DNA from 3 places in the Bradyrhizobium sp. SZCCHNRI3043 genome. Region 3 is predicted to be linked to each of the others. Evidence: predicted binding sites of a transcription regulator. Region 3 holds the regulator's gene; each other region holds the start of a gene.
What was found. Region 3 encodes LexA, which represses DNA repair genes until DNA is damaged. Its sites were predicted from a motif close to TGTTCNNNNTGTGTTCNG; they were not measured.

Region 1 (9,856 bases), on a different contig from region 3:
CGCCGTGAGCCGGATAGACGACGAATTCGTTGGTCTTGAAGCCCTGGCGCTGGGTCGGCAGCTTCTTTTCCTCGACGCGCGGCGCGGCCGCGGCGGGAGCAGCCGGCTTGGCGGCGACAGCGGGCTTGGCAACAGGGGCAGCAGCGGCGGGAACGGCGGTCTTGGTAGCAGCCTTGGGCGCAGCGGCGGCCTTGGCAGGCGCAGCCTTGGCAACAGAGTCCTTTGCAAGAGTGGTCTTCGCGGCGGATGCTTTCGCGGCAGTCTTGGCAGTCTTTTCAGGCATTGCGCTTCTTTTGTTCTTAGTGGACTTGGCAGCCGAGGCCTTCGCGGCAGCCCGAATCTCCTTTACAGGAGCCCGGGCACGGCCCTTGGAAACGCTGCGGCTGGCCGCGGCGGCTTTTTTTGTACTCTTGGAAGCACTCTTTTTACGCGTTTTCTGTGACACAGCCTGCGCGCGGAACTGCCACGCCCCTGTTTGATGTTGCGGGAACCTAAAAGGGCGGCCAAAAAGGTTACGCATGGCCGGGTTCGGCTCTGAGAATGTGCTATATATAGCACATTTGCCGCAAAAATCAATGATTTAGAGGCCGCAGGGGCGGTATTGTGACGGATCCACGAAGTTAGGGTTAAGTGAAGCGTGCCGGAATAGAACAACTCGTGCAGCGCGTCCCGCTCGCCGCAAGAGGTGTTCTAGGCCATTGTTTCCGCGTAACGATTTCGATCGGCGCGACGGCACCCCGCAGGCCGGGGCGCGCTGGTGAACGCGCAGGTAGCGAGACGACCGTCAGTCTCCGGCGCCGGGCTTCGACGAAAAATATTTCTGGAACTTTCCATCCTCGCCGTCGTGCTCCTTGGCGTCGGCCGGCGGGTCCTTCTTCTGGGTGATGTTGGGCCAGGACTTGGCATATTCGGCGTTCACGCCCAGCCACTTCTCCAGCCCCGGCTCGGTATCCGGCTTGATCGCGTCGGCCGGACATTCCGGCTCGCACACGCCGCAATCGATGCATTCGTCCGGATGAATGACCAGCATGTTGTCACCCTCGTAGAAGCAGTCTACCGGGCAGACCTCAACGCAATCGGTGTATTTGCACTTGATACAGTTTTCGGTGACGACGTAAGTCATCCAAGGCTCCGGAACGGATCGACAATTCGGCTGGCTTGGACTAGCGCAGGACGTGTTGTGCCGCAAGTGAAGCGGGGCGAAGAACTGAACCGGATATTGCTCTGGCGCAATCGATCAGGATCGTCCGCCATCCAGATCATCGTACAGTCCGCGCACGGAGGCGGCATCGCCGCGGCGCTCGGCAAAGCCGGTCACCTTGAGCACGCGCACGCTGCGGTCGAGCGCGATGGTCAGCACGTCACCGGTCTTCACCCCATGGCCGGGCGACGTCTCGCGCACGCCATTGATCCGGACATGGCCCGACGACACCAGCGCCGCGGCGCTGGTGCGCGCCTTCACCAGCCGCGCATGCCACAGCCATTTGTCGAGGCGCTGGCGCTCTGACGGGGTGTCGGACGTCGGCGTTGTCCTTCCAACCTATCTAGCCAACCGATCTTGCCGCTCAATCCTTGCGGTTGTTCGCCGCGAGCTGCTCCTTGAGCGCGGCAAGCTTGGCAAACGGCGAGTTGGGATCGACCGGACGGTCGCGATCCCGGCCTCCGCCGCCACTCGAGGCGTAGGGCCGCAGCGCCGGACCGCTGTCGCGCTTGTCGCGACCGCCCTTGCCGAAGTCGCGGCCGCCGCGTCCCTCACCACCGAACTTGCCGCCCTTGTTGCGATCGCGGTTCTGGTCGCGCCCCTTGGCGTCATGGTCGCGGCGCGGCCCGCGCTCCTCGCGCGCCGGCGCTGATGCACCCTCGGCTGGAGCCGCACCAGCCTCCGGCGGGCCCTTGCGGAAGTCCTTGCCGAACTCCTTCATCCGGTCGCGTCGGCCCTGGCCGCGGTGATGGCGCTCGCGCGCCTCGCCGCCCTCGGCCGGAGCCGTCCCGGCAGGCGCCTGCCCGCCGCCGGCACCCTGCCCGCGCTCGTGCTGCGGACGGTTGGGCCGGCCGCGATGATGATGGTCGTGGCGCGGCCTGCGCTCCTCCGAGCGCCCGCCCGGCCGCCAGACCTCGACCAGGACGGGCTCGGCGGCAGCCGCGGGAGCCTCGGCGGGAGAAGCCGCGGTCGCGGTAGATCCAGCAGCAGCTTCAGTCCCGGCAGCTTCAGCCGAAGCATCGCCGATGCTTGCTGCCTCGTGCGCGACGGCCTCAGCGGCTTCTGGCTGCGGCGCATCCGCAGCAACGGCGGCTTCCGCCTCGGCGACGACGCTTTCGGCAGCCGTCTCGGCCACGGACGCCTCGTCCGCCGCATCCGGCGTGACGAAATCGACGGTCGGCAGCGATGCCAGGGCCGACACCGACGCGGTTTCCGCCTGCTCCTCGCCGACCGCCGCGGGCACGGCGACGGTCTGCTCGGTCACCGGAGCGACGGCGGCCTCCGCGACGGTAGGAACCTGCTCGTCGGCCGGCTCGCCGGCGACAGGCGCGAGGTCCTCGCCCGGCACGGCCTGCGCTTCTGCCGGCTCAGCCGGAGCGGTTTCCACAGCAGCAGCCTCGGCAGCAGCAGCCTCGACGGGCTTCTCAATCGGCTTGGGCGGCAGGGGCGGACGCTTCTCCATGCGATAGCCGAGCGCACGCAGGATCGAGGCGAAGTCCTCGCCGGCCGAGCCGGTGAGCGAGGTCATCGCCTGCGTCACCACGAAGCCGCGGCCGTCGAAGGCGCCGGCGGGCTTTTCGCCCGGTGCATTGTCGCGCCAGGCCAGGGCGGGACGAATCAGGTCGGCCAGCCGCTCCAGGATGTCGACGCGCACCGCGCGCTCGCCCGCCTGCTTGTAGCCGAGCACGCGATAGGCATCGCGCGGCAGTGCCTTGTCGACCGGGAACGAGGTACGGCCCGAGCTCGCCAGATGCTGCGCGCCGGTCAGCGCGGACATGTCGACATTGCCCTGCTTCTCGGCCCACAGCAGCGCAGCGAGCGCGCGCGCCGCCGGCTTGAGCAGCGCCGGGACGTAGATGTGATAGGCGCCGAAGCGCACGCCATATTTGCGCAACGTGGCGCGCGACGGCTGGTCGAGATCCTTCATCTCGGCCGCGATCTTGGCGCGCTCGATGACGCCGAGCGCCTCCACCAGTTGGAACGCGATGCCGCGGCCGATACCGGTGATGTCCTCGGCCTTGGACAATTCGAACAGCGGGCCGAGCAGCTTCTCGATATGCGTCTTCAGCCAGAGATCGAGCCGCGCCTGCACCTTGTCGCGCGCAGCACCCGTCAGCCGCTCGTCGGCGATGATGCGAAGGCGCGGATGCAGAGCGTCGTCGGCCGCGACCAGCTTCGCGACCGCGTCGCCGGTCCAGCGCACCGTGCCGTCGGCGGTGAGCACGATGTGCTCGTCGGGCGCGCTGGACAGCTTCTCGGCGCGCGCCTCGATCTCGCCGGCCAGCGCCTTCTGGGCAGCAGCCTGCAAGGCCTTGGCCTCCGAGCCGGCTTCGGCGGCGTCGGGCGCGAAGGTGAATCCATCCAGACGGCCGATCGCGTGCCCTTCAACGATCACTTCGCCGGTCTTGCCGATTTCCGTATTCAAAACACTGTTCTCCCGCAGGCGCCGCATCAATACACTGGTACGACGATCAACGAAACGCTCCGTGAGCCGTTCATGAAGGGCGTCTGACAATTTATTTTCGAGCTCGCGGGTAATCCCCTGCCAATAATCAGGGTCGCGCAGCCAGTCTGGCCGGTTGGCCACGAAGGTCCAGGTACGAATCTGTGCAATCCGCCCCGACAGCGTGTCGATGTCGCCATCGACGCGGTCGGCCTGATCGACCTGTGCGGCGTACCAGGCGTCCGGAATACGCCCCTTCTGCATCAGGAAGCCGAACACGGTGGTCACCAGCTCCGCATGGGCGGCCGGCGACAGCCTGCGATAATCGGGGATCTGGCAGGTTTCCCAGAGACGCTCGACCGCGGCCGCGCCATGCGCCATGTCGCGCACCTCGGCGTCGCGCGCGGCATGATCGAGCACGCGCAGATCCTCCGCGATCGGCGCGCGCGTCAGCGCCTCATGCCCCGGCGCGATCGCCAATGAGACCTGAAGCGCGCTCAAGGACGCGAAATCAAGCCTGGAGTTCCGCCATTGCAGCACCTTCACGGTATCGAAGGTGTGGTTCTGGAGCGCATTGACCAGCTCGGGCTCGAACGGCGCACAACGCCCGGTGGTGCCGAACGTGCCGTTGCGCGTCGCCCGTCCGGCACGGCCCGCGATCTGGGCAAACTCCGACGGCGTGAGCCGGCGGAACTGATAGCCGTCATATTTGCGGTCGGACGCGAAGGCGACGTGGTCGACGTCGAGGTTGAGCCCCATGCCGATCGCGTCGGTGGCGACGAGATAGTCGACGTCGCCGTTCTGGAACATCGCCACCTGCGCGTTGCGGGTTCGCGGCGACAGCGATCCCAGGACCACGGCGGCGCCGCCATGCTGGCGGCGGATCAGCTCGGCGATGGCGTAGACCTCGTCGGCCGAGAAGGCCACGATGGCAGTCCGGCGCGGCTGTCGCGTGATCTTGCGGTCGCCGGCGAATTCGAGCTGCGACAGCCGCGGCCGCGTCACGGTCGATACGCCCGGCAGCAGCCGCTCGATGATGGGGCGCATCGTCGCAGCCCCGAGCAGCAGCGTCTCGTCGCGGCCCCGCCGGTTGAGGATGCGGTCGGTGAAGACGTGGCCGCGCTCGAGATCGGCGGCGATCTGGATCTCGTCGACGGCGAGGAACGACACGTCGAGATCCCTGGGCATCGCCTCGACGGTCGACACCCAGTAGCGCGGGTTCTTCGGCTTGATCTTCTCCTCGCCGGTGATCAGCGCAACGGCCTCGCTGCCGACGCGATCAGCGATCTTGTTGTAGACCTCGCGCGCGAGCAGCCGCAGCGGCAGTCCGATGATGCCGGAGGAATGCGCGAGCATGCGCTCGATCGCCAGATGCGTCTTGCCGGTGTTGGTGGGGCCGAGCACGGCGGTGACGCCGCTTCCGGGAGCACGGTCGGACGCGCGCTCGAAAGGCGAGGCTGCCGAAGAAGACGAAAAAGCCATTCGTTAAATTGGGTCTCGAGGCCGGCGTTGCAGGCGCGCGGGTCAGGCGCGATGGATGCTGGAATTATCGTCGTTCTGAGAGGCTGCGATCCTCACACCTGTGTCACATTGCTACGCATATAGGGACGCAGCTTAAGCTTCGGAACGCCTTGAGAACGAATCACGCCCGAATCGCTGACTCCAGCGCCTTTCCGGCTTCGTTCACCGCAACATCTCGCGCCGCGCGATCAAGGCAGCACTAGATCAAGTTTTCACAGTCTCGACAAGCAACGCTTTCGCGAGGGAACTGGCGCTGTTTCGAGCAGGCCCGAGTCGAATCAGAATCGGCGAAGAGTCAAACGGATTCACGCGAGCCGTCGTTCAGGCCGCGCGCCGGATCACACGTGCTGGCTTTCCGGGCGGCCTCGCAATGACGGCGCCGGCCGGACAACGAGGATTCCGCCGCGCGCTACTGCGTTTTCGCGACGTGCGGCGAGGCCTGGGTGATGAAGGAGGTCGCCTCGAGCATCGCCTTGCCGAAAGAGGTCGGAATCACGACCCGGAACGGCACCAGGATGCGCGTGCCCGCGAGCGGCACGAAGAAGATCTCCATGTTGCGGGCCTGGGCGAGATATTTGATCACCGGCCGGTCCGGGATGTAACCCGCGACCGGCGTGAAGTAGACCGCGCAGACCAGCGCCGGACCACGATAGCCTTTGTCCGCCTTGACGTTCTCCATGCGCTTGTAGTCGAGCTTGAGCTCGTAGCGCATGCGGCCGTCGAACACGGGCGCAGCGCCGCGGCACGAGTCCGGCGACAGCAGCTCGCCATTGCCCGGCACCCGCACCAGCGAGGCCGTCATCGGATCGAGCACGCCGCGCTTGTGGGCATCCGTTACCGGAATGCGGTCGGGATCGACCGGCGGCGTCGGCTCGATGGCGAAATCCTTCACGGTGCCGTTCTGCAGATTGATGCGGATCTGCTCGGACTTCTTTCCCGTGGTGGTCGAGGCCTGGTAGCTCTGCCCGACCAGAGCGCCGTTGACGACGCGTCCCTGCACCGACCCGGTGCCCGATCCTTGGGAGAAGCTCTTGAGCAGGCCCGCGGTGCCGCCCTGAGCTGCGGCGCCATACTGATCATCCCCGATTTCGACCGCCCAGGTGCCCTTGCCGACGGGGATGCCAGCCAGCGAAGCCTCATATTGGGCGTCCAGCCGGGCCTGTGCTCGGGCGCCGTGGGGGGCCAGCAGCAGGAGCGCCGCGATGGAGCCGGCCACCGCCAGGCGCCGGAAACGGAAGAAGGCCGTGCTGTTGGTCACGTCGAAATGGTCCTGCCGATCCGCTTGTCGGGCCCCGGCCCCTGTGCCGCGCCACTGCTGTTACTTACGCCAAAAACGCTCCTGAACAACGCGAACCGGTCACATCCTGGCCGATTGTCCAGCGCTTTACGTCCGGCTCCGCTTCCGGCGAAGCCGCATCGGGCGGCCCAACTCCCCGTGAGCCCCTGCAATCCGCCGGGGCTCGACGGGCCGGTTTGACGCGCCATCGCGCGAACGTCCACTCATCACGCCCGAATACGCCCTTTATGTGGTCTCCGGCGATCGGCTATGATGTTGATTGTACGACGTCTTTCAGAGAAAAACGGCCATGCGGACGCCTATGGCCGGACGCCGTGCCGCGGGTGCAAATACCGCCGCCGTGAAGCGAGGCAGCCCTGCGATTCGGCGCGTGGCTAAGGGGCCACCGGCCCCATCCCTCAAAACCTTGACGAAAAGCCGCATCCCCCCTATAGGACCGCATCTCCCAGAGACGAGCTGGACGAGTTTTGGACCCCCGCGGCCCGCCGACACAGGCGGACGAAGGGTGCGGGGATGAGAGAGGATTTACTGCCATGTCGCGGCGCTGTGAACTGACGGCCAAGGGCCCCCAGGTTGGCCACAAGGTCAGCCACTCCAACATCAAGACCAAGCGGCGCTTCCTGCCGAACCTGTGCAACGTGACCTTTATCTCGGATGTACTCGGCCGCAACGTGCGCCTGCGCGTCTCGACCAACGCGCTCAAGAGCGTCGACCACAATGGCGGCCTCGACGCCTATCTGCTCAAGGCTAACGCTGCGGCGCTGTCGCCGCGCGCGCTGGAGCTGAAGCGCGCCATCGAGAAGAAAGCGGCGGACGCTGCCCCGGTCGCCAAGGCGAGCTGAGAGAGCAAGCCGAAATCCACGATTGATGCAGAAGCCGGACGCGTCACAGGCGGGGCTTCGAGCGAAGCGAGATATCGAAACGGCCGGATCGAGAGATCCGGCCGTTTTGCTTGCGGATGCCGTGACCAGCCGACAACTCTGGACACGGCAGCCGGCGCGGGGCGACCGGACACGTCGAGTGACCATCCGTTCGTACGGCGGCGCCATTCAATCACTTCGCTATGTCCGTCGCGCGGCGCGCAACAGCGACCCAGACGAAGTGCCATAGGAACCGACCTCCCCAACACCAGCCCGATGCTCTACACTCGTTGCGGTAGCATTATCGCGGACATTCCTTTGTCATGAAGAATATTGTCATCTGCTGCGACGGCACCGGCAACGAGATCAGCGAAAACATCTCGAACGTGCTCAAGCTCTATCGCTGCCTGCGCAAGACCGACAAGACGACGCCGCTCCAGGCCGTGTTCTACGATCCCGGCGTCGGCACCCTGACACAGCCGGACAGCTGGCATCGCTTCAGGGCCAATTTCAACATGGTGCTGGGGCTCGCCACCGGGTACGGCCTCGACGACAACATCATCAGGGCCTACTGCTTCCTCGCCACGCATTACCAGCAAGGCGACCGCATCTTCATGTTCGGCTTCTCACGCGGCGCCTACACCGTGCGCGTGCTTGCCGGACTGATCCACAAGGTCGGGCTGATCTCGCCCGATCAGATCAATCTCGCCGGCTCGGGCGTGATCGCCTACAAGAAGTACTCCTCCGACAATCCGAAGGCCGGACGCGGCATCACCACCGAGGTCGAGAGCACCGAGGAGGAAGGGCCGATTCCCGAGAGCCGCGACGACCAGGCCGCGCAATTCGCGCGCATCACCTCGACACGCTGGCCAACGATCCATTTCGTCGGCGTGTGGGACACGGTGGCCAGCGTCATCGTGCCGCGCACCGACCGGTTCCTCGCCCTCCCCAGCCTCGAGGAGCTCGCCTTCTCGATCGAGAACCCGAGCGTGAAGATTTTCCGGCAGGCCGCTGCGATCGACGAACGGCGCTGCATGTTCCGGCTGAAGCCGTGGAACATGCCGCAGACCTTCACGCCGAACCGCTTCAACAAGGCGCATGCGGGACCGCAGGACGCCAAGCAGGTGTGGTTCGCCGGCGTACATTGCGACGTCGGCGGCGGTTATCCCGAGGCGCAATCGGCGGTCTCGAAGTATCCGCTGCTGTGGATGATCGACGAGGCGGTCGAGGCGGGGCTGGCGGTCAATCCGCGCACGGTGAACCAGCTCGCCTGGGGCGTGCAGCGCAAGAACAGCCCGTTCTCCTATGTGGCGCCGAGCATCCAGGGCCCCCTGCACGATTCGATGAGGCCGGCCTGGCGGCTGCTCGAATGGCTGCCGAAGAGCGCGACGTACAAGGAATGGCCGGAGCGCAAGGCGCGTTTCGGATTCTACATTCCGAATTGCGAGCCGCGCTTCATTCCCGAGGGCGCGTTCATCCACGAGAGCGTGCTGATGCGGATCGCGGAATCGCAGGACTACCGGCCCGTCAATCTGCCCGCGTCCTATGAGCGCGTCCCGCTTCCGGTCAAACAGAAGGCGGAGTAGCAGCAACGGCGCGTAGCGCGTCGGGCAGCGTCTTCGGAGGCTCGCGCGTGGCGGATCGCCTCAGATCATGCGCAGATGGATGACGCCGTCGGTCACCTCGCCACGGGCGAACTGCTCGCGCGCCATCTGCTCGAACGCCGTGCGGTTTCGCTGCAGATAAGCGAACGCCTGATTGCGTGTGCCGAAGCAGGTCTCGAGATGACAGACCTGCCGCGTAGCGCCGATTGCAAGCGCAAATGCGATCGTCTGGCCTCCACGCTGCGTCTCGTCCTTTGCAATGCGAACGTCTGTAGCTGTCAACTTGGCCACGTCAGCCTCCTCGGTACGAAGGTCGGATCTGTACGCGGGACGCGGTTGAGGCGTAATGATCAGGCATGGATCGCCCGTTTGTTCGAGCACCAGCAACGGATCTGAAGTTCCGATAGTTCCACCGGGCAGCCGACGTCGGAAGGCGAGATGAAGCAGCCCTAGCGAGCGACCTTCTTCCGCCGCTTCGGCGCAGGCGCAGCAACAGGACCCGCTTGCGCAGCTTCCGCTTCCTTGGCGAGCCGCAACACGCGCAGCCGCTCCATGTTCTTGCGGACCGCCATCGCGCGCTGGTCCCATTCGGCGCGCGCCTTCGCCCCGTCCTCGGCGGCGACGCGCTGGCGCTCTGACCGCGCAATGCTTTCGGGGGAGCGTTCTGACATCCTCTTGGTGGCCATCGACTGATCCTTCCGGAGATGCGGGTTACCGTCGAGACGCAGAAAGCCCGCTCAATACAGGATCGAGCGGGCAAACCAGCCATTTCAGTACATCCGTGAAATGGCCCAAGACGTCAGATCAGTACGATCAGACCAGCGCGAGATTTTCTGCGCTGGTTTTACCGCGCATCTTGTCCGTCTTGACCTCAAAACTGACTTTCTGGCCTTCAGCCAAGCCAGCGAGACCAGCGCGTTCAACCGCGCT
Region 2 (9,856 bases), on a different contig from region 3:
CTGGTCGCCGTCGCGCTTCAGCACCAGCGAATCGCGGTGCACGACATAGGCGCGCGTCGAGGGATTGCTCTCGAAGGCGATCAGCTTGTCATCATGGAAGCGCAGATGGGCGGCGCGATCGATTGGATGGCTGACGAAGGCCGGCTTGCCGAGCGGAAACAAGTCGAATGGCGACATCTCTTACCCTAACCAGATCTTGCGCCTGACAGCGCTGATGAACTGCTGCACCTCCTGCGCATCGTGCGGCACAGGCGGCGCGGCGCCCCACACCGGTCGCGGCCAGGCCACGTCACTTGTGCGTCGCGCGATGATGTGGACGTGCAACTGCGGCACCATGTTGCCGAGCGCGGCGACGTTGAGCTTGTCGCATTTGGTGATCTCCTTGAGCGCGCGCGACACCCGCGTGATCTCGGTCATCAGCTGCGCCTGCGCGACCTCGTCGAGATCGATGATCTCGACCGCGCCCTCGCGGCGCGGCACCACCAGCAGCCAAGGATAGTTCGCGTCCTTGATCACCAGCACGCGGGACAGCGGCAGGTCGCCAATGTCGATCGTATCCTTCGCAAGTTGCGGATGCAGCGACCAGGCTGATTCGGGCATGCGGCGGTTCCTGGCGGACGGTCTGGCGGGGAATTCGACGGCACCTAAAGCCTTTCCGAGCTGCGGCACAAGCCCGCGGGGCGGTGGGCCGCCCCGGCGAAGCTCGCGCTTGCTTTCCGGACCGTTTGGCCCCAAATAGGCAGCGGGAGATTGGCGGTGGACGAGCCACTCGCCAACCGGGTCAGGTCCGGAAGGAAGCAGCCCTAACGAGGTCCGGATCGGGTCGCTCGTCAGTCTCCTACCTGTTTTCTCGAGCGAATCGCGCAAAGATGGCGGGGACCCCGCGCAGGGCGGGCGCTCGACCGCGCTCCGGCTGATTGCGTCGACGACCCGCGATCGATGCCGGCCTGGAATACTCACTTGCGGATCGCTCGATGACCGACGCTGGCGCCCCACCTGTTCCGCCTGACAGCGCCGACGCTCCCGCCAAGCCCTACCGGGTGCTGGCGCGCAAATACCGCCCCGCCAGCTTCGCAGATCTGATCGGCCAGGAGGCCGTGGTGCGCACGGTCTCGAACGCGTTCGAGACCGGCCGGATTCCGCAGGCCTGGATTCTGACCGGCGTCCGCGGCGTCGGCAAGACGACCACCGCCCGCATTCTCGCCCGCGCATTGAATTACGAGCTGCCGGACGGCTCGGTGAAGGGGCCGACCATCCACATGCCGGTGCTCGGCACCCATTGCCAGGCGATCATGGAAAGCCGGCACATGGACATCCTCGAGATGGACGCGGCGTCCCATACCGGCGTCGACGACGTCCGCCAGATCAATGACAGCGTCCGCTATGCGCCGGCCAGCGCGCGCTACAAGGTCTACATCATCGACGAAGTCCACATGCTGTCGACGGCGGCGTTCAACGCCTTCCTGAAGACGCTGGAGGAGCCGCCGGAGCACGCCAAGTTCGTGTTCGCCACCACCGAGATCCGCAAGGTGCCGGTGACGGTGCTGTCGCGCTGTCAGCGCTTCGATCTGCGCCGGGTCGAGGCCGAGGTGCTGATGAAGCATCTCCAGGGCATCGCGACCAAGGAAGGCGTGACGATCGAGCCCGAGGCGCTCGGCATCATCGCGCGCGCCGCCGAAGGCTCGGTGCGCGATTCGTTGTCGCTGCTCGATCAGGCGATCGCGCACAGCGCCGGCGAGGTCCGCGCCGACGATGTCCGGCAGATGCTCGGCCTCGCCGATCGCACCCGCGTGATCGACCTGTTCCACCATCTCGCCAGCGGCGACATTGCCGCCGCCTTCAAGGAATTCCGCGAGCAATATGACGTCGGCGCCGACCCCGTGGTCGTGCTGTCGGATCTGGCCGAGTTCGTGAACTTCGTCACCCGGGTGAAGGTCGTGCCGGCCACGGCCGACAACGTCGCCTTCAGCGAGACCGAGCGGCTGCGCGCGCGCGACTTCGCCACCAAGCTGTCGATGCGGGTGCTGTCGCGGATGTGGCAGATGCTGCTGAAGGGCATCGCCGAGACACAAGGCGCGACGCGCCCGGCTGCAGCGGCGGAAATGGTGCTGGTGCGCATCGCCTACGCGGCCGATCTGCCGACACCCGACGAAGCCATTCGCATGATCGAGCAGAGCGGTGGTGGCTCGCCGATCGTCACGAACGGCGGCGGGGCGCGCCCTGCGCCGGCATCCGGCATGAGCGCGGGGGCGCCGCCTGTGATGACGTCGGCGCCGATGCAGGCGCCGCGCGCGCAAGGCCCGACGCTCGCCGCGGTCGGCGGTTCGATGCGCCCGCAGGCGATGTCATCGCAGCCGTCGCCGGCATCACAGGACCAGCCCGCACTGCGCATAGGGAGCTTTCAGGAACTCGTCGCGCTGGCCGGCAAGAACCGTGACCTGATCACCAAGAGCGCGCTCGAGATGGACGTGCGGCTGGTCCGCTTCGAGGAGGGACGGCTGGAGATCGCGCTGGAACGGACGGCGCAGCGCTCGCTTGTCTCGAACCTCGGGCGCAAGCTGGAGGACTGGACCGGCCGGCGCTGGACGGTGATCGTTTCCAACGAGCCGGGCCAGGCGACCTTGCGCGAGCAGAATCTGCGCGCCAAGAGCGAGCGCGAGGCGGCGGCGGAGGCCGATCCGCGCGTGCAGGAGATCCTGGCGCGGTTCCCGGGCACCAAGGTGGTCGAAGTGCGCCGGCTCGCCCCCGAGCCGCCCGAATCGGACGCCAGTGCTGTCGAGCCGCCTGACGAGTCCGACGATGATGATTTCTAGAGCATGATCCGGAAAAGTGGAAACCGGTTTTCCTCGCGACAAACGCCAAAGGCGTTTGCGCGGAGATCATGCTCAACAAGATGGCTGATGATGAGGTGCTCCGATGGCTGACTTTCTCGGCATGATGAAACAGGCGGCGCAGCTGCAGACGAAGATGCAGGAGATGCAGGAGGAACTCGGCAACGTCGAGGTCGAGGGCATCTCGGGCGGCGGTCTGGTTGCCGTGCGCATGACCGCCAAGATGGACGTGAAGAGCGTCAAGATCGATCCGTCGCTGCTCAAGCCGGAGGAGGCCGAGATCCTGGAGGACCTGCTGGTCACGGCGCATGGCGATGCGCGGCGCAAGGCGGAAGCCGCGATGCAGGAGAAGATGCAGGCCATCACCGGCAAGCTCGGCCTGCCGCCGGGCTTCGGTTTCGGTTAGTTGACCTGATGACATTCGTGAACTGATGGCCGTCGCCGGTCCCGAGATCGAACGCCTTATCCAACTGCTTGCGCGCCTGCCCGGCCTCGGACCGCGCTCGGCGCGGCGCGCCGCGCTGCATCTGATCAAGAAGCGCGAGGCGCTGATGGTGCCGCTTGCCTCGGCGCTGCAGGTCGCGATCGATCGCATCCAGGTCTGCAAGACCTGCGGCAACATCGATACGCAAAGCCCGTGCACCGTGTGCACCGATCCGCGTCGCGATCCGGCGATGATCGTCGTCGTCGCCGACGTCGCCGACCTCTGGGCGCTGGAGCGCGCCAAGGCCTCCAACGGCCGCTATCACGTGCTCGGCGGCACGCTGTCGCCGCTCGATGGCGTCGGCCCGCAGGATCTCACCATCGATGCGCTGGTGCAGCGCGCGCATGCGCCCGAGGTGTCCGAGATCATCCTCGCTTTGAATGCGACGGTCGACGGCCAGACCACCGCGCACTACATCACCGACCTCCTGCAGGAGGCGAACGTCAAGGTCACGCGGCTGGCACATGGCGTGCCGGTCGGCGGCGAGCTCGACTATCTCGACGAAGGCACGCTCTCGGCCGCGATGCGGCAGCGGACCTTGTTCTAAGCACAGACGGAAGTGGAATGATGACGAAACGCGGATTCGGCAAACGGCTGGCTTTGGGCGCGATTCTGGCGGCGCTCTCGGCGCCGTCAGTGCTGGCGCAGCAAAGCGAGGCGGCGCAGAAGGCGGGCAAGCCGCTCAATGCCGGTGACGTGCTGTCGGGAGAGCTGAACGCGCTCAAGCTCAAAGGCGCCAAGCCGGGCCAGCCGTCCGCCGCCTATCAGATCACGAGCGAGCCGCGCCGCCTGCCGCCGCCGAGCGGGCTGTGCAACCTGGAGACCGGCCCGGAGACGTTCCAGCTCGTCACCGCGAACACGGCGCAGGCGTCGCAGCTCAAGGGTCTGCTCGGCAAGCAGATCGCGGTCAAGGTCGACGAGATCGCCTGCGCCCAGGATGCGGGACAGATGAGCGAGGCGGTCGTGACCAAGTGGAGCTTAGTGAAGCGGTGAGACCTGATTGGGCCGTCCACGCGAGCGCGGCGTCCTGACTTTCCGCTGTCAGCGCCCGGCTCGACCGGGCGATCCAGTACCCCGCGGCTGCTCGGTCGATGGCTGACGTCTCTGGAATACTGGGTCACCCGTCGGAGCCTGTCATCGGGCTCGTCGAAGACGACACCCGGTGGTGGGTGACGACGGTCGAATGTGAGGCGCAGCTACACCTTCACTGGCCCCAACTGGTCGAAATGTCCGCGCCGCTGCAGCCAGGCGAGCAGCACGAGGCTCGGGATCGCGACCAGCACGCAGATCACGAAGAACAGCGGCCAGCCGGTCGCCTTCGCCACGTAGCCGGCGCCTGACGACAAATAGGTGCGCCCGACCGCGGCGAGCGCGGTCAGCAGTGCATATTGGGTGGCGGTGTGCAGCGGGTTCTGACACAGCGCGGAGAGATAGGCGACGAAGATCACGGTGCCGACCGCGCTGGTGAAGTTTTCCGCCGAGATCGCCAGCGCCAGTGCCCATTGATTGACTCCGACGATCGCAAGCCAGGAGAACGAGAGGTTCGCCAGCGCCTGCACCATGCCGCCGATCCAGAGACTCGTCGCGAGCGAATAGCGTCGCGCGACGAAGCCGCCGGCAAAGCCGCCGGCGAGCGTCGCGGCGAGGCCCACGCCTTTCACAATCGCGGCGTAGTCGACCTTGCTGAAGCCGAGATCGATCACGAACGGCGCGGTCATCGTGCCGGAGAAGGCGTCGGTGAACTTGAACAGCACGACGAAGGCTAGCGCCGTGAGCGCATCACGTCGGCCGAGGAACTCGACGAAGGCTCCGGCAGCCGCATGCATCACGCGGGTGAGCGCGGTGTCCGCACCCATCGCGGCCTCCGCCTGCTGCGACTGGGCCGGCTCGGTCGCCGCGAGGGCCGTGATCGTGCCGATCAGCACCAGTACGGCCATCGCAACATAGCCCCACATCCAGGACGACGGACGCGTCAGCCCCGAGTTCTCGAATGCACTGACCACCACCAGTGCGCCGGCGGTCGAGACCAGCATGCCGATGCGATAGGCGGCGACATACGCCGCCATGCCCGCGGCCTGCTCGCTCTCCGGCAGGCTCTCGACGCGGAAGGCATCGACCACGATGTCCTGGGTCGCCGACATCGCGGCGACCAGCAGCGCGGCCAGCGCCACCATGAACGGCGCATGTGCCGGATCGGTGAGCGCCAGCAGCAGGATGGCGCCGATCAAGAGCAGCTGTGCGAACACCAGCCAGCCGCGCCGCCGTCCAAACGCGCGCGTGAGCAGCGGCACGTGCAGCGCGTCCACCAGCGGCGCCCAAAGGAATTTCAGCGTGTAAGGCGTTCCGACGAGGGCGAACAGCCCGATCGTGCCGAGATCGACGCCGAGCTCACGCATCCAGATCTGAAGCGTCGAGCCGGACAACGCCAGCGGCAGTCCCGACGAGAAGCCGAGGAACAGCACCACGAGCACGCGCGGCTGCAAGTAGACGGCCATGCTCTCGCGCCAGGTGGGGGCGGGTTTGGCAGCGCCGGGCTTTGGAGCGGCAGCAGGGATCTCGGAAGCGGCGTCAGGTGCGGTCATGGGCGGGTGGTAGCAGATTTGAACGGCCTTCGCGACGCCACCATCACTCCCCCACCTGCACGCGTCCCGCCAGCGGAAACAGATCCGGCGTCGTGCCGGTAACCGGCGCGATGCGTGGTGAGTCCACCGGCGAATCCTGCTTGCTGAAATCGAGCTCCTCGATGCGGGCGGCGCGCTTCTCGATCTTGTCGGCGGAAATGAGGATCTGGCGGATGTCCTCGCCGACATCGCCGAAATGCTTCTGCAGTTTGAGCACGCGCTCGCGCAGGCGGCCGAGATCGTCGCCGAGATGGATCACCTCGTTGCGGATCTGGTCGGCGGCGTCGCGGATGCGCGCATCCTTCATGATCTGCTGCATGACCTGGATCGCGAGCATCAGCAGCGATGGCGACACCAGCACGACGCGCGCGCGATAGGCTCGCTGGATCACGTCATCGAAGCCGTCATGGATCTCGGCATAGACCGATTCCGACGGCACGAACATCAGCGCCGTGTCCTGCGTCTCGCCGACCACGAGGTACTTCTCGGCAATGTCATTGACGTGGCGGAGCACGTCGGTGCGCAGCCGCTGCGCCGCGGCGCGCTTCTCCTCCTCGGTCACGGCGTCGTGCAGTGCGGTCACGGCTTCCAGCGGAAACTTGGCGTCGATGCACAGCGGTCGCGAATCGGGCAGGAACACGACGCAGTCGGGCCGCTTGCCGCTGGCGAGCGTGTGCTGAAACGCGTAGCTGCCCTTCGGAAGCCCGTCCTGGACGATCGCCTCCATGCGCGCCTGGCCGAAGGCGCCGCGCGACTGTTTGTTGGCGAGGACGTCGCGCAAGGTCGTCACTTGCGTCGTCAGCTCGCTGAGATCACGATGGGCGTTGTCGATGATGCCGAGGCGCTCGTGCAGCACGCGCAGACTATCCATTGTGTGGCGCGTGCTCTGCTCCATCGACTGTCCGACGCGGTGGGTGACCGCATCGAGCCGTTCGTTCACGCTGCGGGCCAGGTCCACCTGACGGCCGGCGAGCAGCTGGGCCATCGCGTCGACCCGGCCGGAGGCCTCGCTCTGGACGCGGATCATCTCGCCGAACCGTTGTTCGAGCTCGTCAGCCCGCATCGCCTGCTGGGCGGCGAGCTCCGCGCCGCGCCGTCCGGAGCGGGCCACGGCGGCCACGATGATCACGAGCAGTAGCAGCACCAGTACGCCGAATCCGATCAGCGCATCGCTCGCCCTGATGGGCAGGTCGCCGATGATGACGACGACAGGATTGAGGGATTGGCTGACGGTCATCACCCCCGTCTATCCGATTCGCGCAAGCTCGCGAACGAAGAGAGAACAATTATGGTTAAGGGCACGTTAAGAATCATGGTTAACGAAACGTTGAAATTCATGGTTAGTGAAGTCTTAACCGCGAGCCATCACATTGACCGCGCCGGTTCCGCGGCTTAAATCGCGCGCCATGTCCCTAAGAGAAATCATCATCCTGCCGGACCGGCAGTTGCGGCTGGTGTCCAAGCCGGTCGAGAAGGTCACGCTGGAGATCCGGCAGCTGGTCGACGACATGTTCCAGACCATGTATGACGCGCCGGGCATCGGGCTCGCAGCGATCCAGGTCGCGCAGCCGCTGCGCGTCATCACCATGGATCTGGCCAAGCCCGACGTGAACGGGGAAGGCAAGCGCGAGCCGCGCGTCTTCATCAATCCGGAGATCGTCGCCAAGTCGGACGAGCTGTCGGTCTACGAGGAAGGCTGCCTGTCGATCCCCGAATATTACGAGGAGGTCGAGCGGCCGGCGCGCGTGCGCGTGCGGTTCATCGATCTCGACGGGGTGGTCCGCGAGGAGGATGCCGAGGGGCTCTACGCCACCTGCATCCAGCATGAGATCGATCATCTCAACGGCGTGCTGTTCATCGACTATCTGTCGAAGCTGAAGCGCGACCGCGTGATGAAGAAGTTCACCAAGGCCGCCAAGCGCGCCAGCGAGTAACGATCAACTCTCTCCTCCGTCATGCCCGGGCTTGACCCGGGCATCCACGTCTCGCCGCGCGTTACAGGCAGCTCGACGTGGATGGCCGGGACAAGCCCGGCCATGACGCGGAGGATTCGGCAATGCAGGATCTTCCACCAGATGCCGCTTCGCCTGATCTTCATGGGCACGCCGGATTTCGCCGTGCCGACCCTGCTCGAACTCGCCGGCCACGGCCACGAGATCGCGGCGGTCTATACGCGCGCGCCGAAACCCGGCGGCCGCCGCGGCCTCGCGCTGCAGCCGACGCCGGTCGAGACCGAGGCGCGCCGGCTCGGCATTGCCGTGTTCACGCCGAAGACGCTGAAGACCGAGGAGGCCTTGGCCGAGTTTCAGGCTCATCAGGCCGATGCGGCCGTGGTCGTCGCCTACGGCATGATCCTTCCCCAAGCCATTCTCGATACGCCCAAGCTCGGCTGCTACAATCTCCACGCTTCCCTGCTGCCGCGCTGGCGCGGTGCCGCGCCTATCAACCGCGCGATCATGGCGGGTGATGCCGAGTCCGGCGTCATGGTGATGAAGATGGATGTCGGGCTCGACACCGGCGATGTCGCGATGGCCGAGCGCCTTGCGATCACCGACGCGATGACGGCGTCCGATCTGCACGACCGCCTGTCGCGGATCGGCGCCGATCTCATGGTGCGTGCGATGGCGGCGCTAGAGCGCGGCGGGCTGACGCTGACGAAGCAGGCAGAGGAAGGCGTCACCTACGCCGCCAAGATCGAGAAGGCCGAGGCGCGGATCGACTGGACGAAGCCGGCCCACGCGGTGCTGCGGCACATCCACGGCCTGTCGCCATTTCCTGGCGCCTGGAGTGAGTTCACGCTTGATGGCGAAGCGGTCCGCTTGAAGATCCTGCGCTGCGCGCTTGCCGACGGCGGGGGCGAGCCGGGCGCCGTTCTTGACGAGCAGCTCACCATCGCCTGCGCCGACGGCGCCATCCGCGTCACCGAGCTACAGCGCGCCGGCAAGGGTCCCATGAAGGCCGCGGATTTCCTGCGCGGCACCCGTATCGCGCCGGGCCTGCGTTTCGGCTGACCACCTCATCTCGTCATGCGCGGGCTTGACCCGCGCATCCATCTCAAGAACAAGCTTCGTCCAGGGATGGATTGCCGGGTCGAGCCCGGCAATGACGGCAAAACTCGATCGGGTCAGATGCCCCGCTACAAGCTCACCATCGAATATGACGGCGCGCCGTACTGCGGCTGGCAACTGCAGGCGACCTTGCCGTCGGTGCAGGGCGCGCTCGAAGCGGCGGTGCAGGCGACCTGTGGCGTGCCGACCCGGGTGCATGGCTCGGGGCGCACCGATGCCGGCGTCCACGCCACCGGTCAGGTCGCGCATTGCGACGTTGAGAAAGAATTCCGGCCCGACAAATTGCGCGACGCGCTCAACGCGCATCTGCGGCCCAACCCGATCGCGGTGCTCGACGCCGAGATCGTTCCCGACACCTTCGAAGCACGCTTCTCCGCCCGCAGGCGGCACTATCGCTATCGCATCGTCAACCGCCGCTCCAATCTCGCGCTCGAGGTCGGCCGCGTCTGGCGCGTGCCGCAGCGGCTCGACTCGGACGCGATGCACGCGGCGGCCCAGCGGCTGATCGGCAAGCATGATTTCACGACTTTCCGCGACACGGAATGTCAGGCAAAATCGCCGGAGAAGACGCTCGATCAGCTCGACGTCGTCAGGGACGGCGATGCCATCACCATCCTCACCTCCGCACGCTCCTATCTGCACAGCCAGGTGCGCTCGATGGTTGGCTCGCTGGTGTGGGTCGGGCAGGGCCGCTGGAGCGCCGATGATCTCGCTGCCGCGCTCGCCGCGCGCAATCGCGCCGCCTGTGGCGTCGTCGCGCCGCCGGAAGGCCTCTATCTCGTGAAAGTCGACTATTGAGATTGTTCTGCAGTGGAACCCGCGAATCGCTATTAGCTGCCAATGATTATCCTA
Region 3 (9,856 bases):
CGTACCGGGGCCCGACCGCCGGCGCTCGCATCCGAAATGGACGTTCACAGGCTGAAATCAAGCTCAAGGCTGCGCCGGCGCTGGGCCCGGCTGAACATACCCCGTCTTTCACGGACACCCATGATCACAATTCGACGAGCCGTGTACCACGCCGCGATTTGATGGCCTGGGCCTGCGGGGCGCCGCTCCCTGCGCGCGCCCGGGAAGCTCGAGTTCGGAATGGCTTGCTCCCGGCCCGCTCGATGGGCAATGCTCCGCGGCAAAACCGCAAGCATGACAGTCGCTGGGAGGCAAACATGAACCAACGGACCCCGATCGAGGCCGGGTGGCGGAACGTCGAACTCGGCTCGAGCGACGAGAAGTTCCAGAACCTGCACGAGCTCATCCGCAAGGCGCGCGCCCAGCTCAACCAGAACGCCTGGGACTACATCATCGGCGGGGCCGAAACCGAGACCACGCTGCGTCGGAACCGGATGGCGCTCGACGAGATCGCGTTCCGTCCGCGCGTGCTGCGCGACGTGTCCAGGGTCGATGCCTCGGTCGAAACTTTCGGACGCAAGCTGCGCCTGCCGGTGGTCATGGCCCCGGTCGGTGCGCTCGAAATCTTCGATCCGGCAGGGGCGGCCAGCGTGGCCCGTGGGGCGGGCCGATTCGGAGCGGCGCACATGCTGAGCTCGGTGTCGGAACCCGGGCTGGAGAAGACCGCCGAGGCCGCGCCCGACGCGCTGCGAATATTCCAGCTCTATGTCCGCGGCGACGACGCCTTCGTCGAGGACTATGTGAGCCGGGCGGTCGCCAACAGCTACACCGCGTTCTGCCTGACCGTCGACACCGCCCATTACAGCCGGCGCGAGCGCGACATCGCCAAGCGCTACGTCCGCGAAAGCCGGCTGCGCGCGACCGGCGGCGACCACCAGAAGGCGCTGAGCTGGCACACCGTCAAGCTGATCAAGGACAAGTTCAAGCTGCCGCTGATCATCAAGGGCATCGCGACCGCCGAGGACGCGCAGATTGCGGTCGATCACGGCGTCGACTGGATCTACGTCTCCAACCATGGCGGCCGCCAGCTCGACCATGGCCGCGGAGCCATGCATGTGCTGCCGGAGATCGTCGCCGCCGTGAAGAGCCGGGCAAAGATCATGGTCGACGGCGGCTTCTGCCGCGGCACCGACATCGTCAAGGCGATCGCCTCCGGCGCCGACCTCGTCGGCATCGGCCGGCTGCAATGCTGGGCGCTCGCCGCGGCCGGCGAGGACGGCATCCTGCGCATGCTCGAGCTGCTGGAGGACGAGGTCATCCGCGCGCTCGGCCTGCTCGGCGTCACCTCGTTCGCCGAGCTCAACGGCTCCTACCTGCATCCGGCAACCGCCACCAACCAGCCGAGCGTCGTCAGCGCGTTTCCGCTGGTCGACATCGAGCCCTACCGTTATTGAGGCGGAGGCCCTTCCGTTCAACGCCAGCCATCGACGCCCCCCTCCATGCCCTCCTCCGCTCTCCGCCCCGGCGACGCCGACGCGCTGCTGTTCGATCTCGGCCGCGTCGTCATCGACATCGATTTCGTCCAGGTCGTCTCGCGCTGGGCCGCGCATGCCGGCTGCGCGCCGGAGCATCTCGCCGCGCGCTTCGTGCGCGACGAGATCTACCACGGGCATGAGCGCGGCACGGTCTCCGACGCCGACTTCTTCGCCAACCTGCGCCGGCAGCTCGGCATCGACATCACCGACGCGCAGTTTCTCGAGGGCTGGAACGCGATCTTCGTCGGTCCGATGCCCGGCATCGCCCCGCTGCTCGCACGCGCGGCGGAGAAACTGCCGCTCTATGCCTTCTCCAACACCAACCAGCCGCACATCGATCACTTCTCGCCGCGCTACGCCGACCTGCTTGGTCACTTTCGCGAGATCTTCCTGTCGTCGTCGATCGGCCTGCGAAAGCCGGATGCCGAGGCCTACGCGCATGTGGTCGATGCGATCGGCGTGCCCGCCGAGCGCATCGTATTCTTCGACGATCTCGCTGAAAACATCGACGGCGCGCGGGCCAGCGGGCTGCAGGCGGTGCTGGTGCGCTCGACGGACGACATCGCCGCGGCGCTGGAGGCGCTCGGGATCTGATCGCATCGCGCAAGGGTGCGTCATGGCCAGCGGCGTGACGTTCTGAAAGGCTGCGCTCGCAATGACGGTGCCCACTCATGCAAGATTGTTCTCGCGACACGATGTGCCCGAGCTTTGCTGCTCTCATCTCACCCTCCTCCAATCGGAGGGCGCAGGGAATGCCGGGCTGCTGGCCGCAACCCATGGCCCGCCTGCAGAAAAAAAGCAGGCGGCAGTCACCACAGGTCCAGCCGACATCCGGCATTCCCTGCGCGATGGTCTTCACGTTTATACGCGATCTCCCCGGTGCCCGGCTTGTTGGCCACCGTCGCCGTCGGGATCATCATCACCCGCCGGCTTGGCATCAGCTTCGGGATGCCAGGACCACGCGACTTCACGTCCGCGCCATGCCGTTCGTCCGCGCGCCATCAGGGCACGCTGCGACACGTCGCGGCCACCGCATCCCGCGCTCCACGTCCGTGACGATCGCGAAGCGCCCCTCCTGTCGAGCACGGGACCAAATCAGCATAGCAGATTTTTCCGAAAAAGCGAATCCTAAATTCGACCGCCGGCAACCGCGCCATCCGGCCCGTCTCCCGCCGCATCCGCTGGTCGCAGACGGCCCGACCGCCTAAGCTGTCCGCTCCTGCACGCCCCGCCGCCCGGAAGAACCGAATGCCCCTCGACATCATTTGTTTGCGTGATCGGCCGACCTGATCCCGCGCGTGTTCTCGCCCGGGCTCGATGGTCTTTAGCTCGAGTTCATGCGTCAAGACCGGACGGCGATGTTGTACTTCGACTCGCCCGTGTTCGACCATTATGCGGACTGCGCCTACGCGGCGCTCGCCGGTGACGAGGTGGTCGGGCGCGCTTCGCCGTCCCCTTCACCTTCGGCATCGAGGGCCGCCGCACGCTGCCGGATGCGGGCTGGGACGAGGTGATCCGCTGGGGTCACGAGGACCGCCTGCTGGGGCGGCCGACGACGACGATGAGCGCGCTGGAGATCGCGCTGCTGCCGAAGGCGCGGGTGCCGGGCAGCTCGCGCGCGATGCTCGCGGCTCTGAAAGGCTGCGCACGCGCCAAAGGTTTTGCCGAGCTGTATGCGCCGGTGCGACCGAACCAGAAACATCTGGCGCCGCGGACGCCGATGCGCGCCTATCTCGATCAGCGGCGCGAAGACGGCCGATTGGTCGATTCCTGGCTGCGCACGCACCTCGGCATCGGTGGCGAGATCGTCAAGATCGCGCCGTGCTCGATGACCATCGTCGGCACGCTCGCCGAGTGGTCGCAATGGACCGGCGTGACCTTCGATCGCTCGGGTGAGATCGAGGTCCCCGCTGCTCTCGTGCCCGTGCTCGCGTCGGTCGAGCACGACCATGCCGCCTATGTCGAGCCGAATGTCTGGATTCGGCATCCGCTCTAACGCGGTGCAGGCCGTCCGCGCGACGATCAACGCGCCGGCACGACGCGCTCGTCCAGAAATCCGATCACCGCGTCGAACGCCTGCCGTCGATTCCGCTCCATCAGGATCATGTGCGTGCCCTGCCCGATCTCGACCAGGCGCTTGTACGGCGCGCTCACGAGACGAACGAACAGGTCGTGCGCCACGTCGAAGCGAACGTCCACATCCCATTCCGCCGAGAGCACGAGAACAGGGCAGTTGATCGTGCTGGGATCGTAGATCGGCTGGTCCACGGTCCAATGCTCGCGCACGTCCTGCACCGCGCCCGAAGGCGCACGGATCGCGCCGGGGTACGGCGAGTCCGGATCGGTCGCGAGCGTCGCCTCCGCCCAGGACTCGAACCAGCCGTCCGGAATCAGCTTGTCCCGCGCCTGCTCCGGAGCGGCGCCGCGCCACGCAGCCTCGAACGCGCGCGGGCTGACGATCCGATACGCGCCGAGCGGTCCGCCGGCGTCGATGCGCAGCGGCTCGCTGGACAGCCAGAGCGGCGTCACCAGGATCAGCTTCTCGAGCTTCGCGCTCGCCGCGCTCGCGAACATGCCCGCGACGGTGGCGCCCCAGGACATGCCGAGCACGTTGGCGCGCGGGACGTCGCGATGCCGGCAGATGAAGTCCACCGCCGCGCCGAAATCGTCCACGGCGGTCCGCGCATTGACCAATGGAGATCCCTCCTCGGCCGCCCGCGACATCTCCGGCGGCCGGCTGGAGCCGCCATAGCCGCGCGCATCGACGGCCCAGACATCGTAGCCGGCCTGCGCCAGGACATCCATGAAGGAGGCGCCACCAACCGCGACGTCGAACAGGCTGGCGGATGAAAAGGTGGCGCCGTGCATCATCACCAGCGTGCGCTCGGCCGAGAACCGTTGCACGTCATGCCGGCGCTTGTTGATGAGCTGAAGCTGTACATCGGACACCGGGCCTTCGATCAGGCGGCGCTCGGAAACGATGCGCGAGGAGGACGTTGCGTTCTCGGTCATGGTCACCTCGGATCAGGCGAACTGCCACGCGAACCGGTCGCCGTCGCGGCTGATCCGCCCGGCCGAGGACTCGGCGAAGTGGGTCGTGAACACGATGGAGCCAGTCTCGGCGGCATGGTTCATCGCCCATTGGCGCGAGCTCCGCGCCGCGTCCGGAAATTCGCAGTACACCGAGTTCCAATCCGGACGCGCGACCTGCAGCGGATGATGCATCACATCGCCCCAGAACAGCGCGCGCTCGCCACGCGAGGTGAGGCTGATGCAGGCGTGATCGATGCTGTGACCAGGGCTCGGCAGATAGCGGAAGCCATCCACGACCTCGCTGCCATCGACCGTGATCTCACGCGCGAGGCCGGCCTCGACGATCGGCAGCACGCTGTCTTCGTAGACCCCTGGCAGCGGCGGATGCAGCATGCGACCGAGACCGGCCGCATCCCTGATCGCGGCATCCGAGCCGTCAGCGGCCGACAGTGCCGCCAGATAGGCGCGCTCGCGGCCTGAGAAAACGTACCGGGCGTTCGGAAACACCGGCGTCCAACGGCCATCGGCAAGCTGCGTATTCCACCCCACATGATCCGCGTGCAGATGCGTCATCAAGACGAGATCGACATCGCCAGGGGCGACGCCGGCCGCCCGCAGCCGGTCGAGAAACGGCTCGTTCAAGCGATGCAGAACTGCTGCGCCGGGCCGCTCCTTGTCATTGCCGGTGGCCGTGTCGATCAGGACCACCCGCTCCGGCGTCCGCACCAGCCAGCTATGGATGCTCAGGCGCAACGATCCCGTGTGCGGATCGACCGATCCCGGCCCCACCTGGCCTCGTTCCCGAACGATGCTGTCTGCTTCTACGCCCGGAAACAAAAACTCGCCCTCGACCGCATCGAGGCCGATCTCGAAGATCCTGGTGATGGTGGCGTCTCCGACGCGATAGGTCGTGATGTCCTGCATGTCTGGCGGCCTCGATCCGAACGGTGGTCTTGTCTGGGCCGAGATCTAGGACTAGGTCATACATTCCTCAAATCGATCCAGCTCATGCAGTCCATCGATCACTTCGATCTTCGCTCCTTCGACCTCAATCTGCTGGTCGCGTTCGACGCGCTCATGCAGGAGCGCAGCGTGACGCGCGCGGCCGCACGCCTCAAGGTGGGTCAGCCTGCGATGAGCCATACGCTGTCGACGCTTCGCGTGCTGCTGCAGGACGAGCTGTTCGTCCGCGTCGGCGCCGTCATGCAGCCGACGCCAAAGGCTGCGGTGCTCGCCGGGCCGGTTCGGGCGGCGCTGGGGCAGATGCAGGCAGCGCTGCATGCCGCACCGGAGTTCGACCCGGCGACCGAGCAGCGCACCATCCGCCTGGGATTTTCAAGTGAGGTCGAGCTGCTGCTGATCCCCGAGCTCACCGCGGTGCTCCGTCGAACGGCGCCCGGCGTGCGGCTTCTCAGCCGGCCGACCGAGCGTAACGAAGTGCATCGCCTGCTCGACGATGGCGCCTTGGATGTCGCGGTCGGCTGCTTCGAGGCCGTGGCGCAGCGGCACAGATCGCAATTCCTGTTCGAGCAGGCTCTGAGCTGCGTCTACAATCCAAAGCGCATCGCGATGAAAACGCCGATCAGCCTCGCCGACTATCTGTCGCTTCCGCACGCGCTGGTGACGCTGACCAACAGCCTGCAGGGCTGTCTGGAGGCGGCGCTGGATGAGATCGGGACCGAGCTCAACGTGGTCTCGGCCTCCTCGGAATTCCTCAGCGTGCTGGCGACGGTCGCCGCATCACCGGTAATCACGACGATACCGACCAGGATGGCAAGGCTCTACGGGCCGCGGTTTGGGCTGGCGCTCTGTCCCGCGCCGTTGAAGCTGCGGCTGCCGGCCGTCTCGATGGTCTGGCCGCTGCAGCTCGATCGTGATGCAGCATCGGTCTGGCTGCGGAACATGGTGGCGGACATCCTGCACACGACCGAGCGAGCAGCCTGTCGCGCGGCTGCGGGATAGAACGCGGGGCGGGAGCTAATCGGAACGGCGCATCGGCCAACGCCTTGGCACCGCGGTCGACCTTCTGCGCACTGATTGCAAGGTTTCTCGCGCGATCGTGAGGCAGCGGCCCGGACGCGGCCCACATCAGACGATCAGAAGGCAGGAAGCGGCCTGAGCCCTTGGCCGAGCCGTGCGCGTTCGGTTAGAAGGCGACTCATTCGATCTGCCGTCTCCGTCCGAAGGAACTCTCATGGCCCTGATGCCGGTGTCCGATGCGTTGTCCGCCGTGCTCGCCGGCGCCGAGCCGCTGGCCGAGGAGCTGGTGACGCTGGACGAGGCGTTTCACCGCATCCTGGCGCGGGACCTCGCGGCGCTGCGGACGCAGCCGCCCGAGGCGATGTCGGCGATGGACGGCTACGCCGTGCGCGCGGCGGACGCAGCCCAGGCCAAGGTGCGGCTGAGGGTGATCGGCGAGGTCGCGGCGGGGCGGCCGTTCGATCGCGTGGTCGGACCCGGCGAGGCGGCGCGCATCTTCACTGGTGGCGTTGTCCCTGAGGGCGCCGACGCGGTGGTGATCCAGGAGGACACGATCGCCGAAGATGGCCATGTCGTGATCAACGAGGCGGCCATCAAGGGCCGGCACATTCGGCCCGCGGGCGTCGACTTCCACCAGGGCATGGTGCTGCTGAAGGCGGGCCGCCGGCTCAGCGACCGCGACCTGTCGCTGGCGGCCAGCATGAATCATCCGGCACTGCCGGTGCGGCGCCGGCCGAAGGTGGCGCTGCTCGCCACCGGCGACGAGCTGGTGATGCCGGGCTCGACGCCCGGCCCGGGCCAGATCGTCTATTCCAACGGCTACGCCCTGCGGGCGCTGGTGCGCAGCGAGGGCGCGACACCGATCGATCTCGGCACCGCCGCGGATACGATGGAGGCCACGATCGCCGGGATCCGGCGGGCGCGCGAGGCCAAGGCCGACATCCTGATCACGACCGGCGGCGCCTCGGTCGGCGATCACGACCTGGTCAAGAAGGCGCTCGAAGCCGAGGGCGTCGAGATGGCGTTCTGGAAGATCGCGATGCGGCCGGGCAAGCCGATGATGCACGGACGGCTCGGCGACATGAGGGTGATCGGACTGCCCGGCAATCCGGTGTCGTCCTATGTCTGCGCCATCCTGTTCCTGGTGCCGCTGATTCGGCGGCTGCTCGGCCGCGACGAAGCTCGCATGCCACGCGAGACCGCCCTGCTCGGCCGCGAGCTGGGGGCCAACGATTCGCGCGAGGACTATCTTCGGGCGCGGCTCGAGGAGCGCGCCGACGGCACCCTGATCGCAACGCCGGTGACCCAGCAGGATTCGTCGCTGCTCGGCAATCTCGCGCTCTCGCAGGCGCTGGTGATCCGGCGGGCGTTTGCGCCGAAGGCCGCCGCCGGCAGCCCGTGCGAGATCCTGCGCCTGCCGAGCTAGGCCGTTTCCCCCGGCAAAGCCCGGCCCGTTCACTACAATTTAAGGATTGCGGAACACACATCGAACATATAGTGTCCGTTCATGATTTGTTTTTAGTATGTTGCGGGCGACGCGATGATGGTCCGACTCCAAGGCGCTCTCAGCCGGTTTGTGCTCAAGGCGCAGCTCCTGGACTCGGACGACAACAAACTGGGGACCAGGTCGAGATGCTGACGCGCAAACAGTACGAACTTCTGCGGTTCATCAACGAGCGGCTCAAGGAAGCCGGCGTGCCGCCGTCCTTCGACGAGATGAAGGATGCGCTCGATCTGCGCTCGAAGTCCGGCATTCATCGCCTGATCACGGCGCTCGAGGAGCGCGGCTTCATCCGCCGGCTGCCCAACCGCGCCCGCGCGATCGAGGTGATCAAGCTGCCCGAGCTGTCACAGGCCGCCAACAACCGCCGCGGCTTCACCCCATCGGTGATCGAGGGCAATCTCGGCAAGGTGCGCACCAGCACTCCCGCGCTGGACGATGGCGAGCGCCCCGTTGCGGTGCCGGTGATGGGCCGCATCGCCGCCGGTACCCCGATCGAGGCGCTACAGACGCGCAGCCACACCATCAGCGTGCCCGCCGACATGCTCGGCAACGGCGATCACTATGCGCTCGAGGTGCGCGGCGACTCCATGGTCGATGCCGGCATCCTCGACGGCGACATGGCGCTGATCCAGCGCAACGAGACCGCCGACACCGGCGACATCGTGGTAGCGCTGATCGACGATGAGGAAGCGACGTTGAAGCGCTTCCGCCGCCGCGGCGCATCGATCGCGCTGGAGCCGGCCAACACCGCCTACGAGGTCCGCATCCTGCCGCCGAACCGGGTGAAGATCCAAGGCAAGCTGGTCGGGCTGTATCGCAAGTACTGATCGCGGACGCGATCGGTCGATCGGCGACGGGCGCACGCGCTTCGCCGCCGATCGAAATTGGTCACACGCGAATGCACCTCAGGATGTGCAGCGCGGCATGCTCAAACGCTTGTGATCGCCCGCGGGCGCACGCGGTGCAGATCAGCGCAGAATTGCCGTGAAGCGCGCGCTAACATCACCATCGATGTCCACTCTGATAGAGGCCTGCGCCTGTCCGGGGGGAGCGTGGGTCGGCTATCTCTCAACGAGGAGCGATCCGATGTGTGACTACAGCCTCCATGCGGTTGCGTCCCGTCCCGCCAAGGTCGGCGAGACGTTGATCTCGATGACCTTCCGCGGCACCGCCACCCGCGGCTTCGCCCTCGAGAGCGAGCCGACCGTCGCCGTCTGCATGCTGCCCGGCACCGAGTTGGCATTTGTCGAGGACGTCCGCTACGACAGCCGCTGGCTCTGGACCCGGACGATCCGCGAGCGCGTCGCGAAGTTCAACAGCATCGAGACGCACATCCCCGATCGCCATCACGACGCGATCGAATTCGCCGACGGCCGCCACGTGCTGGTGACCCAGCTCTGCGAGGGCCAGCGCGTCACCGTGCTACAATTGCCGGTCAGCAAGCAGCCGGCCGAGCGCCGCCCGGGCATGGCGGAGGACGTTCCGGCTTCGCAGGCCACACCGATTCGCCGCATCAGCATCACCTGAGCGCCTGCGCGTCCGCATTTCTCTCGGTCATGAGCGAGCTTTCGGCCGGGGGAGATTTGGTTTCTGCAAGCGCAAGGTCCTTTCGGGCGAACCTCACGCTCCGGCATCGCATCGAATAGGAACGACATCCCTCGGCCGGCATTGTGTGCCGGGGGAGCTTGCCGCCGCGGTCAACAAGATCGATTGGAACAAGGCCGACCGGATCACCGAGCCCGGCCGCTACATGCTTGCGTTCGGATGGCTAACGGTCACGGTTGATGACATCGCCGTCTGGCAACGATATCCGGGCGCTGCGTTC

Region 1: a site for LexA is predicted at 5,267-5,284, ahead of QX124_RS12435 (helicase-related protein). Genes of this name have one in related genera too.
Region 2: a site for LexA is predicted at 7,204-7,221, ahead of QX124_RS30660 (DNA recombination protein RmuC). Genes of this name have one in related genera too.

The regions. Positions count from the first base shown of each region.
Region 1 covers NZ_JAUHID010000004.1:296,499-306,354, reverse strand. The annotation lists gene QX124_RS12450 (CarD family transcriptional regulator) at 1-283, opposite strand, end outside; gene fdxA (ferredoxin FdxA) at 785-1,123, opposite strand; partial or broken gene QX124_RS12440 (RNA-binding S4 domain-containing protein) at 1,238-1,504, opposite strand; gene QX124_RS12435 (helicase-related protein) at 1,566-5,126, opposite strand; gene QX124_RS12430 (DUF3108 domain-containing protein) at 5,575-6,354, opposite strand; gene rpmB (50S ribosomal protein L28) at 6,996-7,304, shown strand; gene QX124_RS12420 (DUF2235 domain-containing protein) at 7,646-8,908, shown strand; gene QX124_RS12415 (hypothetical protein) at 8,969-9,313, opposite strand; gene QX124_RS12410 (transcriptional regulator) at 9,376-9,612, opposite strand; gene QX124_RS12405 (cold-shock protein) at 9,740-9,856, opposite strand, start outside.
Region 2 covers NZ_JAUHID010000029.1:16,127-25,982, forward strand. The annotation lists gene nudC (NAD(+) diphosphatase) at 1-177, opposite strand, end outside; gene QX124_RS30625 (HIT family protein) at 181-600, opposite strand; RNA gene ffs (signal recognition particle sRNA small type) at 746-842, shown strand; gene QX124_RS30635 (DNA polymerase III subunit gamma/tau) at 975-2,813, shown strand; gene QX124_RS30640 (YbaB/EbfC family nucleoid-associated protein) at 2,917-3,237, shown strand; gene recR (recombination mediator RecR) at 3,263-3,862, shown strand; gene QX124_RS30650 (hypothetical protein) at 3,883-4,308, shown strand; gene QX124_RS30655 (AmpG family muropeptide MFS transporter) at 4,512-5,897, opposite strand; gene QX124_RS30660 (DNA recombination protein RmuC) at 5,941-7,173, opposite strand; gene def (peptide deformylase) at 7,343-7,870, shown strand; gene fmt (methionyl-tRNA formyltransferase) at 8,012-8,947, shown strand; gene truA (tRNA pseudouridine(38-40) synthase TruA) at 9,065-9,802, shown strand.
Region 3 covers NZ_JAUHID010000014.1:27,115-36,970, forward strand. The annotation lists gene QX124_RS23510 (alpha-hydroxy acid oxidase) at 297-1,433, shown strand; gene QX124_RS23515 (HAD family phosphatase) at 1,479-2,108, shown strand; gene QX124_RS23520 (hypothetical protein) at 3,025-3,510, shown strand; gene QX124_RS23525 (alpha/beta hydrolase) at 3,537-4,526, opposite strand; gene QX124_RS23530 (MBL fold metallo-hydrolase) at 4,539-5,471, opposite strand; gene QX124_RS23535 (LysR family transcriptional regulator) at 5,556-6,509, shown strand; gene glp (gephyrin-like molybdotransferase Glp) at 6,742-7,953, shown strand; gene lexA (transcriptional repressor LexA) at 8,160-8,858, shown strand; gene QX124_RS23550 (hypothetical protein) at 9,118-9,558, shown strand; gene QX124_RS23555 (hypothetical protein) at 9,782-9,856, shown strand, end outside.